2 regions of the Commensalibacter sp. Nvir genome follow, and region 2 is predicted to be linked to the other one. Evidence: riboswitches for the same ligand, from Rfam matches in the RefSeq annotation. Region 2 holds a riboswitch; the other holds the start of a gene.

Region 1 (7,820 bases), on a different contig from region 2:
TTTAGCCTAGTTTGTCCACTGGTTACTTTGCTTGTCAAAAAACTGACATAAAATCCAAAGTATTCCGTACACTTTATCCATCTGTAATTCAATCTTTGTATAAAACAACTTAGAATATTTTGAATGGAGACGTCAAAAAAAATTACTTTTATTGTGGGAAAGAACAGTGAAAATAGTAAATTATAGGACAATTTATAAAAAAGTTTTATTAACCAAGCAGAATTAATTAAACAATTGTTTTTTCCTTAGTTTCTATTATGATAATTATTAGCTTCTCTATCGCTGAAATTTTGTTTTTAGTAACAAATAGATTTTAAATTCAATTAAACTCTTATCATTGAATGATCTCAGATGGAAAGTCTACTGATGAAATTGGTAAAAATCCCTTCTCTTTGTATTTTTATATTTTTAAGCTATTTTTTAATATGGCCTAGTTTAGCACAGAATGATAAAATTCCCGCAATTGTAAGAATTGACACTCCCCCAGTTCTTCTGAATGTTTCAAACAATAATTCTCAATCGCTTCTCAACAAATTTACTACTCAACTCAATGAAATTAATAAAAATTTACAAACACTCAATGGTACACAAAATCACGAAGCTTTTCGTTCTCTTTTGGTTAAAGCACAAGATGTTTACAGCGAAACATCTAAAATTTTAACTATTTTGAAACCAAGATTAACAGGCTATGATCAGGCGTTAAAACTGATTAATAATGTTTCTGAAGATAAGACTCAGGTGCAAAATGATAATTTCACGAAATATCGCGAAAATCTTATTAAAAACCGAAACGATATTAATACAAAAGTACAGCAAGCAACCATTTTACAGCTTGAAGCCAACAGTCAAATTGCGCAAATACAACAGTCTTTATCCAATATACAGCAAGTACAACTTTTTTCCCATTCTCCTTCTCCCTTAACTTTTCAGTTTTGGCAGCAGTTAAGCTATCATTTTCCTAACGACCTACATAAAATCAATAATATTTATAAAGATTTTATAAGATTATTTACGAACGCATGGAATGGCGGGTTTTTGGATCGTTTATCTATTTTTATAGGAATAGCATCCGCTATTTTAATCATTTTCGTCTTGCAACCACTGTTAATGCGTTCTCTTGTGCCCGTTATAGAAAAACTAACCCCGCCAACACGACTGAGACGTAGTCTAAAAACATTATTTACTGCAATTATTTTTTCACTCGCCGCGGGTTTATCTGCTACCCTTATCCTTACATGCGTAAACTACCAAGATAATGTAAATAGTCCCGCCTATTACTTTTCTCAAACCATAATTCATCAACTTTATTTTTGTGGATTTATTCTTGGGCTTTATCGTGGTTTCTTGGCCGTAAAAAAACCTCAATGGCGTTTACTTCCTATCAGCGACCAAGGGGCACAAGCGATAAGCTTGTTACCAAATTTATATGCTTTAATGATTTTTTTGCTTGGTATTGTTAAATATATTAATACGGCTAGCAACATTAGCTCTATAGGTCAACAACTCTCCAATGGTTTATTTACTTGTCTCGCAAGTTTACTTTTTATAGCTATACCCATAAGACTACGCAAAATTGGGCATGAACATTTAAATCGTTCTACCAAAAAAAACTTAGACATTCGTTTTATTGCGATCGCTATAGGACTTCCTATTTTTAGCGTAACAAGCATTATTGCCATTTTAATTGGTTACAATCATCTTGGTTATTCCATGTGTGTCTGGCTTAACTGGGTCATTTTGGTATGCAGTGCTTTAAGCCTCTTTAAAATATTGCTCAACGACATTACCAGTTTAATGCTAGATCCCCATCGCTGGTTGGGGAAAAAATTACAAATTTTAGGAGTACGTCCTCAAAGCATGGAACAACTATCCACAGTAGTTAATGGATTCATTTCCCTGCTAACCATTGTTCTTATCCTTGCCTCTGTTGTGTCTCCTGGCAATTTTGATCTCTTGGATTTTATCGATAACCTTACGCATACGTTAACCACACAAAAAATTGGTAGTTTCACTCTTTCTTTTTCAACTATCTTTCAAGCGTTGCTTGTCTTAGTGATTGGTTTATACTGCATCAAAGTGGTTCGTAAGTGGCTTAACGAAAAACTATTTCCCAAAACCTCACTTGATAGTGCAACTCAAAATTCCATTGATACTATATTTAATTATTGTTGCTGGGTTGGGGTTGCAATTATCTTTCTATCTATACTAGGCGTAACAACGCAAAACATTACCTGGATTATCAGTGCATTATCTGTTGGTATTGGTTTTGGCCTACAAGCTATTGTACAAAATTTTGTTTCTGGATTAATCTTGCTTGCAGAAAGACCAGTGCGTATTGGTGACGTCGTTACGATAGGTGGCTCTAAAGGAACGATAATGAGCATCAAGGTTCGTGCAACCGAAATACAACTACCGGATTTATCTACTTTAATAGTTCCAAACTCACAACTTATTACGTCTTCTGTGCAAAATTCCACTCGCAGCCGTAATCTTGGTGTCGTTTCCGCCAAACTACCAATTATTTCAATCAAACACCTTAATGCTTCACGAGAATTAATCCTTAATATTATGAAGAAGCATCCTGAAGTGGTAGACTCACCAGAACCCAAAGTACTAGTGGATAGTATAACAGAAACAGCTTTAATGATCTCTATTACTTGTTATGTTAACCAGTCCAGCAATGTTGATATTGTTCGTAGTGAAATTTTTTCTCAGTATCTTAATTCTATTAATGAACTCGCTTCTAATGGCTACAAACTTGATGATAGCCACACTACCGACTAGAATTGATAATAGAAAATAATCCATAAAATCTTTAGGAATCAGCAATTATAGCAAAATTATTATATCCCTTGGCTTGTAAACGATAGCAAGCTTGAGCCGATCGTATTCCACTTTTACAAACAAAAACGATACGGCTCGAAAAAGGAAAACTATAATGTTCTACCTCCTGCGGAAGCAAACGTATCGCGTGCTCCGTAACCGTCTTGGGAGCCTCTTCTTTACTTCGCAACTCAACCACAAAATCATTCTTATTAATATCCTGATGATCAATAAAACGTATCGTTGGCTCTTTTGGTTCTTTTTCTTCATCAAAACAAAATTGATTCAAACGCCATGTTAAACCATCAACAGATATAAATTGGCCTAAGGGCGAAATTGGAAAATCAAGAATCACGTTCAAAGCCATTTGAGCTTGTATCGAACCCATTAGCGAAACTATGGGTCCCATCACACCAACTGTATTACAATTCCCATCCCCAGGAACTATTTTAGGGAAAAGAGCGCGATAACTTGGTGCCTTCCCACAAAACCCACCTACATATCCTTTATACCCAATAACCGAGGCAGCGATGAGAGGAATAGACAAACGTTTGCAAACATCTGATAGCGTATAAGTGACCATGTAATTGTCGGCTGCATCGATAACCAAATCCATATTTTCTAACACAGAATGTACAGTTTTTGGGGTTAATTTAGTTAAGCAACTGTCAATATGACAAAATGGATTTTGCTTAGCCAAACTGATCTTAGCACAATCAACTTTGTTTTTTCCTATATCCTCCATACGATACAAAATTTGTCGATGCAAATTGCTTTCCTCGATACGATCATGATCGCACAGACGTAAAAAACCAATGCCAGCCCCACTAAGCAAAGGTAAAACGGTGCTTCCTAATCCACCGCAACCCACAACTAAAACCCTTGCTTTCGTAAGTTTTCTTTGTCCTACTTTCCCTATACCCTCTAAGCACATTTGGCGTTTATAGCGTTCCATATTAATCTTTCCTATACAATAACTAACCATTCTTTACAGCGTGCAACTGGATCAGGGGCTTGATGAATATCTGTAACCACGGCCACACTGTCTGCGCCAGCAAAAAAAACATCTTTTGCACGTGCAGGCGTTAGCCCACCAATAGCGACGAGAGGTATGGATTGTATTTTGTTCTTCCAAACCCTGACGCGCTCGAGTCCTTGGGGCTGCCATTTCATTTTTATAAGTAATGTTTCATACACAGGTCCTAAAGCCACATAATTGGGATTTAAGGCTAGGGCACGTTTCAACTCATGATGATCATGCGTCGATATACCAAAACGAACCTGTGCAAGACGTAACGCCTCAAAATCAGCGGTTTGTAAATCTTCCTGACCAAGATGAACAAAATTGATTCCCAAATCTAACGCTAAATGCCAATAATCATTTAAAACCAACTGAACCTTATAAAATTGACAGCAATGAAGGGCAGCTTTTATTTGGCTTTTAAGTTCGACCTCAGAAGTGTTTTTGATGCGCAGTTGAATAAGCTTAACCCCCAAAGGGGCTAGTTGCTCAATCAATCTTACAGAATGCGTGATGAGGTAAAACCGTTCCATTTTCAGATCAATTCCGCAAGACCATAAGCCGGTGTCGACGCTTCAGCCATATCACGTTTTTCCATCAACCCCGCATGATAAGCTTTTCGTCCAGCAACAATCGCCTCCCCAAACGCTTGGGCCATTTTTATCGGATCTTTGGCCTTAGCAATTGCTGTATTGAGCAAAACCCCGTCAAAACCCATTTCCATAGCTTCCATAGCTTGGCTTGGAGCACCAAGCCCAGCATCAATAATTAAAGGAGTTTTAGGAAAATAAGCACGCATAGATTTCAATGCTTCTTTGTTACGTAGCCCTTGCCCAGAACCTATTGGGGCACCCCAAGGCATCAGTACCTGACAACCAACCTCTAATAATTTTTCTCCGACAATTAAATCGTCTGTCGTATACGGAAAAACCGAAAACCCTTCCCTGCATAAAATTCGTGCCGCTTCAACCAAAGCAAAAGGATCTGGCTGTAATGTATCTGCATGACCTATCACTTCTAATTTAATCCAATTGGTATTAAACACTTCTTGTGCCATATGTGCCGTCGTTACTGCCTCTTTGACGGTAAAGCACCCTGCTGTATTGGGTAAGAACTTTTTATTTACCTCTTCAAGCAACTGACGGAATACGCCTCCTCCAGCCCCTTCACGCCTTAGGCTTACGGTAATGATGTCGGTTTGTGACGCTGCTATAGCCTTTGATAATAGTTCAGGTGAAGGATAGCATGCTGTCCCTAATAAAAATCTTGAACCGGGATTAAAATCGTAAAACACTGTGATTACCCCCCTTGCATAGGAGATAAAACTTCAATCTTAGCATCCTCATATAAGTTAAACGTTGAATATTCTCGTCTTGGTACAAAATTACCATTTACTGCGCTTGCAACACAGGTTGGATCTATTCCACATTCTTCAAAAAGCGCAAATAAGGTTCCGACATCGGTTTCAACTGTTTTTCCATTTAAGTAAATTTTCATGATTTCGATTCCTGAGAGATATAGTTTAGTAATTGATTTGCCATATAAGGAGCCAGCAAATAACCATGACGATACATGCCATTTACAAAAAAACACCCTTCTTGGTATTCAATTTTGGGCATGTTGTCAGGATAAGCTGGACGTAATCCCGTTCCTGTTTCAATAATACGCGCTTCGGCAAAGGCAGGATGAATAGCGTAAGCCGAGCTTAACATTTCAATTAACGCCCTTGCACTGATAGGACTGGTATCATAGCTTTCAACCATGGTCGTACCCAACATATATTGACCATTATGACGTGGTACCAAATAACATAAGGCACGAGGGTGAAGAAGGCGTATAGCTCTTTTTAAATTAACGTCTGGACATTCAAAGTTAAGCATTTCACCTCGAACCGCTCTTAAATTTGAAATATTTTTAGCTGCGCGAATACCTGTACAATCAATAATATTACCCGACGGTTTTTGAGTATGAAAGTCAACGCCCGATGCAATCAACTTTTGGCGCAACTCATCTAAAGATAATCTTGGATCAAGGTGAGCTTCTTTTGGAAAATATAACCCTTTTGAAATATGACCTTTTAAATCGGGTTCTAAGTCTGAAGGATCAACCCATTCGTTCTCTTCTGTCATTTTTGCAAAACGAATAAGCTCCGCTGCATCTCGTGGAGGTGCCAGCACTAAACTACCATTTTTATGAACACTGGACACATGTTTGTCCCACCATTCAATGGCATTAATCCCCTGTTCTACGACTTCTTTAGATGCACTTTCTTGCTCACAATACGGTGCTAGCATTCCTCCCGCCAAATAGGACGCAGAAGGAACCGTAGGATCTTCAATAACCTCAATAGATTCACCTTTTTCGTGCAACACTGTAGCCACGCAAAGACCTGCGACTCCACTACCTATAACAGACCAATTCCTCATTTCATCCTGTCCAACTTTAATTAGGTATATTAAATACACCCTAAATGAATACGTTAAGACCCAGTGAAAGACAAAAAACGAATTGATCTATAGCAGAACACGGTTAAATCTATAGACTTGTTCTTCCTACGCCAGCATCATCTGGATCAGGTTAAAGGGTCGCCGAACTTATACAAAATCATCTATCGGCCTCTCAGTCTCTTATATGAGACTCCCCTGACAAAAGTGTTCTTAAAAGCATATTCAATTAAAACATTAAGTCAATCAAGCAAAATAAAAATTTACTGTTCGTGCTAGGCTTTAATACAAAATTTTTTTCATTAATGTACGAAGTTCCACCAATACATCTTGCTCAAAAAAAGGATTTTTTTTTGCCCAAGCTAATGTTCGCCAGGATGGATGCGGCAAAGGAAAAAACTGAGGAAGATAACTTCTAAAATTTTGTACACGCTCTGTTAATTTTCCTTTACCCAACACATAGTTTTGAGCATAGGATCCTACCAATAACGTAAGCTGAATATCAGGAAGGTGGCGTAATAATTGCTCACGCCACTGAGGCGCACACTCTTTACGGGGTGGTTGATCACCTCCTTTTTCTAAACGACCTGGATAACACAAGCCCATGGGGATAATGGATATTAACTCTTTATTGTAAAACGTTTCTCTATCAATTTGTAGCCATTCCCTCAAACGATCGCCAGAAGGATCATTAAAGGTAATACCACTTTCATGAGCTAACGTTCCTGGAGCTTGTCCGGTAATAAGCAAACGAGTCTTCGGAGATTCAATCTGTAAAATCGGCTTAGGTCCTAGAGGCAATCCTGTACAAATATGACAGGCACGAATATCATCCAACAAAGCTTTCAATGATTGTGATCTCATTTAAACGCTACTCATCTCTCAAAATTTTATTTACAAACTCTGGCACAAGTAACGTTGCAGGTCCAAAATAGCTTTCGTTAAAACGAGACGTTCCAAGGGATGCTTCTAAATTTAGTTCAACCGTACGAGCATGTTTTGGTACCAAATTAACAAAACCTGCCGCAGGGTAAACGACCCCTGAGGTTCCGACTGCAATAAAGAGGGTACATGATTTTAATGCCTGTTGTATTTCGTCCATAAAATAAGGCATTTCACCAAACCAAACTATATCTGGTCTTAATTGGGTTTTTCCGCATTGTGGACAGACTGTATCTACAAAACAGGGGGTATGCCATTCCGTTTTTAAATAACATGCAGTACAATATACCTTGTTCAATTCTCCATGCATATGAATGACGTTATGACTGCCTGCTTTTTCATGAAGATCATCAATGTTTTGGGTGACTAATAAGAATTCCGCTTTAATTTTTTTACATTCAATCGCTTTTTCAAGTTCTGCCAAAGCAATGTGCGCGTTGTTAGGTTTGACACTAGGTAAATCAGTCCTTAAACGATTATAAAATTCATGAACCTTCTGAGGATTTTTTTGAAAACCTAAAGGTGAACAAACTTCGTCCATACTGTATTTAGACCAAATACCGTTTGCATCCCTAAATGTATCGAGACCA
Region 2 (7,820 bases):
GTCTCAATCCCATGATCATCCGGATGTAGAAGAGCTGTATCAAAGAGCTTCCAAATTAGACGGAAACATTTCTGTTGCTACGGTGTATCGCACTGTACGATTGCTTGAAGAAAAAGGTATTTTAGAGAAACACGATTTTGGTGGGGCCAGAGCTCGTTACGAATTAACAGAGCAAGGCACGCATTATCATCTAATTGATATTGACACAGGTAAAGTTATCGAATTTGAAGATTCAGAACATGTGAAATTAATACAAGTTATGGCTAAAAAGTTGGGGTTCGATTTAGTACAGCATCGTTTAGAACTTTTTGCCAGACGTCACCAACCAACTAGAGAGTGATGGTACCTATTATGAACTTGTTTGCAGAACAATCAGCCAATTCTTTGGTTAAGCTCGATTTGCGGAGAGATAAAGTTGTTGAACTTAGAAGCGGCAACTTAGGTGTGCGCTTGGCCAAAAATGAAGAGGAAAGAGACGCCGCACAGGCACTTCGTTTCCGCATTTTTTATGAAGAAATGGGTGCCAAGCCTTCGCAAGCAATTTTACACTCTAAGCGTGATTTTGATGAATTTGATGATCATGCGGATTATTTATTAGTTATTGATCATAATAAAAAAAATGTTAAGGAAAAAGTTGTCGGTACGTATCGGTTCCTTACGCGAACGATGGCTGAGCAAGTGGGTAAATTCTATAGCGAAAGCGAATTCGATCTGACCTTATTAAAAGAACATCCAGGTAATTTACTCGAAGTTGGACGTTCTTGTGTTGATCAAAACTATCGCAACCGTCAAGCCATGAAATTATTATGGGAGGGTATCGCTCTTTATATTTTTATAAATAAAATTGATATATTGTTTGGTTGCGCCAGCTTGCCAGGTACTGATTATAAAAAACACATCGAAAGTCTTACTTATCTTTATCATGCGCATCTTGCCCCTCCGGCATTAAGGGTTTCTGCTCTGCCCAATCGAAAAGTAGAGATGCTTGGATGTGATCCTCACACGCTTAATAAACGTAGCTGCCTCGTGCGGTTGCCAACGTTAATAAAAGGGTATTTACGATTGGGGGGTTGTGTTGGTGATGGTGCGGTTATTGATGAAGAATTTAATACGACCGATGTGGCAATTATCGTTAAAAGTGAGATGTTTGCGGATAAATATTACCGTCATTATGAAAGACGTCTGCGTGACGCTCTGGAATAGATTATCCCTTATTTTCAAATAGAGGCAGGCGTGTGAACTTAGGTGTTCTGTATAAGCAATATACAAGCCTCAGTGGAGTAAAAGCAGCAGTTTTTGTTGTATGCTTAGGTGCGCTCAGCGCCTTGGCCTTACCATTTTTTTATGGTTTACCTCTTTTATTCTTAACGTTTCCTCTTCTTGTCGTACGACTTAATCGTTGTACATGTGGGAAACAGGCATTTGCTCAAGGGTACTGGTTCGGCTTTGGCTTTCACAGCGCTGGTTTGTATTGGCTGATAAACGCTATTCTTATAAGGGCTCATGATTTTTGGTGGTTGGTGCCTATTGTTTCGCCGCTATGTGCAATTTTGTTAGCATTTTGGACGGGCTTGGTGGGATTAGGGTTTTATCTTTTAAATCCTCGAAAAAAAAATAATATTGTATTGTTTGCCGGATTATGGACACTGTGTGATATGTCCCGTGGGCTGGTGGTCCCAGCGCAGTGGTGGAATCCACTTTTAACGGGCTTTCCTTGGAATCCATTGGGAAGTTGTTGGGAATACCCTGGACAATTAGGAAATTTATTGATTCAGCCGGCTTCTCTTATGGGGGTGGATGGCCTGACGTTTTTCATTGTACTGTTGGCTTTGACCCCTTTATTGAAATATAAAGGGCTTATAGTTTTTTGTATTACATTAGGGTTTTGGTGCAGTTTTTCTTTTATACGGTTAGCTTCTGCACCTTTGGCTAATAGTAAAACCCCGATTGTGGCGTTGGTACAGGGAAATATTGCGGAAGATGATAAAATTAACAATACCGATCCTAGAAGGATTTTTCAAAAATACCTTGAACTAACGATAAAGGGTGTCGATTTAGCCAAAAAAGAACAGCTTTTGCAACGCACTCCTAACAGGCCCATTGTTTTCGTATGGCCTGAAAGTGCTTTTCCGGGTGATATTGAATATGACGCTATCGCTCGAGAAATATTGATGCAAAACAATCCGGAGGCTTCTTACGGCATATTGGGGGCGGTTACACAAAAAGATAGAGACAAAATTTACAATAGCTTGGTGGTTTTAAATTCGAAAGGCGCTTCTATAGCTAAGGAATATCATAAATCCAAATTAGTTCCTTTTGGGGAGATGCAACCTTGGTACGTGCCTTTTCATGTTGTTCCAGGCATTTCTCTTACGCCTGGTTATGGAAATGAGACGTTTTCATTACCAAGTCTTGCTTCATTTGCCCCATTAATTTGCTATGAAATTATTTTTTCGGGACAAATTATTAAATCTGGGCATAGACCGAAATGGGTATTAAACGTCACTAACGACGCATGGTACGGAAATTCAGCGGGGCCTTATCAACATCTTGCAGCTTCGAGGTTAAGAGCGGTTGAAGAAGGACTTCCCGTTGTGCGCGTCGCCAATACAGGAATATCGGCCGTTTTTGATCCGTATGGCAGGGAATTGAGTCGGATCAAGTGGGGGGAAGAAAACACAATTGCTGTCCCTCTACCTGGGGCACTGCCTCCCACTTTGTTTTCTGTAGGAGGAAGATACATTCCAGTGATGTTATCCATTTTATCAATTTTGGTTGGATTTATGTGGAGTAGAAAAACGGCTAAATAATATCTATTGTTAGGTTATTATTTTTTTTCAGTGGTAGTGTAATCTTATTATGTAATATTCGAAAAAAAAAATAAGTCTACTTAAAGATTAATATTTGAGTTTGGATTAGATTTGATAATGACTTACAAATTAGCGTTTCCATGCAAGGCTATGGAAGAATAGTAGAAATTATTTCAGGAGCAATTGTTGGGGTATCGCTCCTCTTTTTCAGCTTTGAGTTTTTGGAGTTGTTTCTCGGAAATGCAATATGTTAAGTAATTGTTTCTCAGATAATCAAGCCGTGCCTAATCAAGTTCTGATTTTTAAAGATTTTATACGGTTGATGTTGGGTATTTTTTTATAATATTGGCTTTTAGAATTATTAACTTTGTAGTTTCCAACTACTATTACACGGGTATCTTAGACAAAATTTTATTGAATAATTCAAGATCTTTTGCTCATTCTTATTAAAAAACTTATCAAGCACTGCCGTTTGAAACTGCTGTTTTTCGTTAGAATTACAGTAATTATGTAAATTAATTTAAAATATGTCCGTGGCTAGCGTGTGCATAAAGACAAATCAATTCAGATTAGATTATTTCATCATCAAGATGTTGTTATGGGGACAGTGAAGCACACCTCTGGTGTGTACAAAGGATTTTTCCATTGTGCATGTAACTATAGAAGAGCGGTCGTTATTTTCCATCGGGTTATGTCTAAATTAAAACCAAAAACTCAATGAAAAATCTTTTAATATCTAAGCATGTATTCAGATTATTTCTTGTTTTGTCATTGTTGGCAATTTATTGAAAAACAATGTATTTCAGAGGCAAGCCATCGTTTTTAACACAAGGAAAAATGAGAAAAATAAAAATACTGGTATCCAAAAATAAAGTAGAGTAAAACATCTTACAAACTTACCGGGGTGTCCCTTTTATGAAAGGGGCTGAGAACAAACTCGTTGAACCTGATCTGGGTCATGCCAGCGAAGGGAGGACAAATGATCAGTAATAAAATTATTTTAGCTTATAAATTTATAGTTTTTTTAACTATTATGTCTTGGGTCGGTGCGAAGGCTATGGCAACCGACAGTGTGGCATCTTCTAATAAAGCCGCTATTTTAGAAAACGGAATAGGAACGAATTCTGAAGAAAAAATTCTCGTCACGGGGAAAGAGCCTGGATACCGAACGGCTTATGGTCGTGCGGGTAGTCAGGCAGGTGGAGGGTTAATTCAACCTCAGACCGAGACCAAATCGGTCAGCGAAGTTTCCTCACAATTTATTCAAATGCAAGCCCCAACGTCCAATCCATATAATTTAATTAGGTTGCTGCCCGGCGCCAACGTATCCAACTCAGAACCCTATGGTCTTTCTGCTCAGACGGATATGACGGTTCGGGGGATGACGGCGAATTCTATAGGGTATGTCATTGAAGGTATGCCCGTAAATGATGTTTCTGATGGTATGGGATACCTTAATCAATTTGTGGATAGCGAAAATTTAGAAACCATTTCATTAGCTCAAGGATCAACCGATTTAAACAGTCCTGTTTATAGCGCGGCAGGGGGCGTTGTGAATTTAAAATTAAGGGAGCCTTCTGATCATTTTGGTGGTCTTGTTGATGTATCGTATGGGTCTTATCACACAGCACGAGCGTTTGCCCGTATCGATACCGGTTTAATTGGAAAGACAGGGATCAAGGGATTTCTTTCTTATTCCTATACCGACGGGGATAATTGGCGAGGGTCGGGGTATAATCATCGACAACATATTGATTTTAAATTTATCAAAGAATGGGGAAATGACAATTATATCTCCTTTTTGGGAAATTGGAATTACTCTATTGCGAGCAGTTACTATACGCCTACGAAAAGCGAATGGGACGTAAACGGTATTAAAAATGCTGATAATTATTCAGGAAACTGGGATAAAACACAAATTGACAACAGCAATTATTGGAAATTATACCAGGCTACGTTTCAACAAACCTATATGGCTATGCCTTCGCAATTAAGTGTGACGGATACATTAAAATTTAAAGTAACCCCATATTTTCAGTATGGTTATGGCAATTCTCCGTATGGTACTGTGTTGAATGAAGAAGGGCTTTGGCAGGGTAATCAGCCAATTTCAGGGAAGGTGCCTATCCCTGGTTCTGTTGATGGCCAAGCCACGGTTCTAGGCGGCTGGTTTCAAAAAACTTATCGCTCGGGATTTACCCCCACTTTAGAATATAACTTGAAACACCATCATCTTTCAGTAGGCTATTGGTACGATTATTCGGACGATTCGGTTACTCAACCTTTCACCCCCGTATCCGAAAATGGTCAGCCTCGGGATTTGTGGAGCGGTAATCGTAGCAATATACATTTGCCTGATGGAGCAGAATTGCTGGCTCAAAATACGCACACCATCACCCAAGTAAATGCTATTTTTTTGGGTGACCATATGAATTTTTTTAATCAAAAATTATTCGTAGATCTAGGTTTCAAACAGGTTTTTTTCTCAAGAGCAGGGTGGAATCAAATTCCAGGTCCCCAGTATCGTACAGGGAATAACGTTTCCAGACCCTTGCCTCGGATGGGAATTCGTTATCAGTTTACGAAAGCGCATCAAGTTTTTGCCAGTGTAAATACTAATTTTGCGGTGCCTAATGAATCAAAATTGTATAACACCTATGATCCCAATAGCGGCGCGCTGTCTCAGGTTGGTTCCAATCGCCTGAAAAGCGAATATTCGATCGAAGAGGAAATTGGCTATCGTTATGACGGCCCTCAATTTTCAAGCAGTTTAACGTTTTTTAATTATAACTATACCAATCGACTTATTTCGACCGTTTTAAGAGAAAACGGCGCCTGGGTGGATTCATCCATCAATGCAGGCAGCCAAACCACACGCGGTGTGGATGCAGAGGTTGGCTTAAAACCATGGCGTCATTTTAGTCCGTATGTGTCCGGGGAATACTTGAATGCAACGATGAATAGTGATTTGAAAACTTATGGGGACTGGTTACCGACAAAGGGCAAAAAAGCAGTGCGCAGTCCAACATGGCAATTTGCTGTTGGTTTGACTTACGACGACGGTCATTTTTTCGCCAATGGAGATGTTAAAATGGTAGGAAAACAGTACGCGACCTTTATGAATGATGAATCCATAGGCTCAATTGCCACAGGTAATGTTGCGTTAGGTTATCGTTTCGAAAATTTTGATATCATAAAATATCCCGAATTGCGCTTAAATTTGATCAACATAACCGATCAAAAATACTTGTCTGGTGTCGCGGGTCCGACCGCGAATGCACACGATGTCAGGGGTAGAAACGGCACGGTTATTCCTGGTTCTTCGCCAACCTATTACATAGGGGGTGGGTTTGCTGCAATGGTTACTGCCACCACTGCGTTTTAAATCGGATAAGCTTAGGAAGTGTAATAAATGCTTGTATGTTTTTTTATTCCTTTCTCTCAGCCTTAAGAGCATAAAAAAATTTTAGGAAACAACCAAATGTTGTTCAAGAAGAAAATTGTAAAATTGTTTTTCTTGTTTTGCTTAAGCTTTGTAGCTATACCTATGGTTAAAGCAGAAGATAACGTAACAGTCATATTGGATTGGTTTCTTAATGCCAGTCATGAATCCTTATTAGCCGCAGAATACAGCGGTGCTTTCAAACGGCATGGTCTTAACGTAGACCTAATTGCCCCTGCTGATCCTGGGAGCCCTCCTCGGCTACTTGCTGCGGGACAAGCCGATCTAGCGATATCTTATCCGTTGCAATTAGGGCTGTTGGTGGATCAACATATTCAGTTGGTTCAAGTTGGTTTTTTATTAGACCACCCCTTGGAAACTTTAATAACTCAAAAAGAAATAAAAACAATTCAACATTTGAAAGGAAAAACAATCGGTGTTTCCGCAGCCGGGGATGAATCGCTGATTTTGGAAGCAATGTTGGAACACAATGGATTGAAATTGTCCGATCTGCATTTTATTGTTGTTAATTTTCAATTAGAGCAAGCGCTAATAACAGGCGCTGTTGATGCCATTATTGGAGCCAGTCGCAACTATGAACTTATTGATTTGCAGCAACGACATTATCCCGTATCGGTTTTCTTTCCAGAGCAAAATGGGGCTCCTATTTACGATGGATTAATTTTTGTAGCGCAAAAAAAAGCAGCAAATCAACCTAAACTTGCACGTTTTATGCAGGCGTTGAAAGAGGGGAGTGACTATTTGCAGGCACATCCAGATGAGGTTTATCAAAAAGCAATTCACGATCACCCGGAACTGGGTACCCCTCTTAATAAGGCTGCTTGGAACGCAACGTTACCTCTTGTCGCTAAAAACCCTGCCTCGGTAGATAAAAATAAAATGCGTGAACTGTTACATTTCTTACTAGAAAAAAAAGCAATTCAGCATATGTATCCTATGGAAAATTATATTTATGAAATTCATTCACCGTAAATAGGTTACGTAATAGATTTGAAAGGTTCTCATTTTGTTTATCAGAGCCTGCAGGGTTATTTAAAAAAGGGTGTGATGGTTACACCCTTTTTTCACATTTATTTTGAATGCAAAGAAGACAATTTTGCCATAGCACAAGAAACCAAACGGCTGTCGAGGCTGCTTGCTCGGCTTGTTAAAATAATAGGTGCTTTGGCCCCTAATACTAGACCTGCGCTATCTGCATGATGGGTTGCTGGGCCAGTAAAAGATTGTGATTTAAATAAAATATTGCCCGCTTCCAGGTTAGGAACAACAAGAATTTGTGCTTTACCGGTCACAGGGGTGTCGAGTTTCTTCATTTTTGCTGCTTCTAAACTGATGGCATTGTCCAGTGCAAGCGGACCATCCAAAATACCATTTTTAATTTGTCCACGATCAGCCATTTTGCATAGGGCAGCAGCGTCCAGGGTAGAAGGGATATCGGGGTTGATCATTTCTACGGCAGAAAGAATAGCAACGCGTGGTACGCCGTATCCTAAAGCATGATGAAGATCAATGGCGTTTTGCACGATATGCATTTTAGTAATCAAGTC

Evidence for each region. Region 2 has a riboswitch for thiamine pyrophosphate ahead of AABE15_RS06165 (TonB-dependent receptor domain-containing protein). Riboswitches for the same ligand answer to the same signal wherever they lie in the genome.
Region 1: another riboswitch for thiamine pyrophosphate. It lies ahead of AABE15_RS06795 (FAD-dependent oxidoreductase); the one in region 2 lies ahead of AABE15_RS06165 (TonB-dependent receptor domain-containing protein).

What each region holds. Positions count from the first base shown of each region.
Region 1 is NZ_CAWUGZ010000110.1:8,570-16,389, forward strand. It holds gene AABE15_RS06770 (DUF3772 domain-containing protein) at 367-2,784, shown strand; gene AABE15_RS06775 (ThiF family adenylyltransferase) at 2,816-3,778, opposite strand; gene AABE15_RS06780 (thiamine phosphate synthase) at 3,790-4,377, opposite strand; gene AABE15_RS06785 (thiazole synthase) at 4,380-5,144, opposite strand; gene thiS (sulfur carrier protein ThiS) at 5,144-5,341, opposite strand; gene AABE15_RS06795 (FAD-dependent oxidoreductase) at 5,338-6,270, opposite strand; TPP riboswitch at 6,376-6,498, opposite strand; gene AABE15_RS06800 (uracil-DNA glycosylase family protein) at 6,571-7,152, opposite strand; gene AABE15_RS06805 (NAD-dependent deacylase) at 7,160-7,820, opposite strand, start outside.
Region 2 is NZ_CAWUGZ010000094.1:5,673-13,492, reverse strand. It holds gene AABE15_RS06180 (Fur family transcriptional regulator) at 1-340, shown strand, start outside; gene AABE15_RS06175 (GNAT family N-acetyltransferase) at 352-1,203, shown strand; gene lnt (apolipoprotein N-acyltransferase) at 1,236-2,810, shown strand; TPP riboswitch at 3,701-3,800, shown strand; gene AABE15_RS06165 (TonB-dependent receptor domain-containing protein) at 3,790-6,195, shown strand; gene AABE15_RS06160 (ABC transporter substrate-binding protein) at 6,358-7,245, shown strand; gene AABE15_RS06155 (bifunctional enoyl-CoA hydratase/phosphate acetyltransferase) at 7,344-7,820, opposite strand, start outside.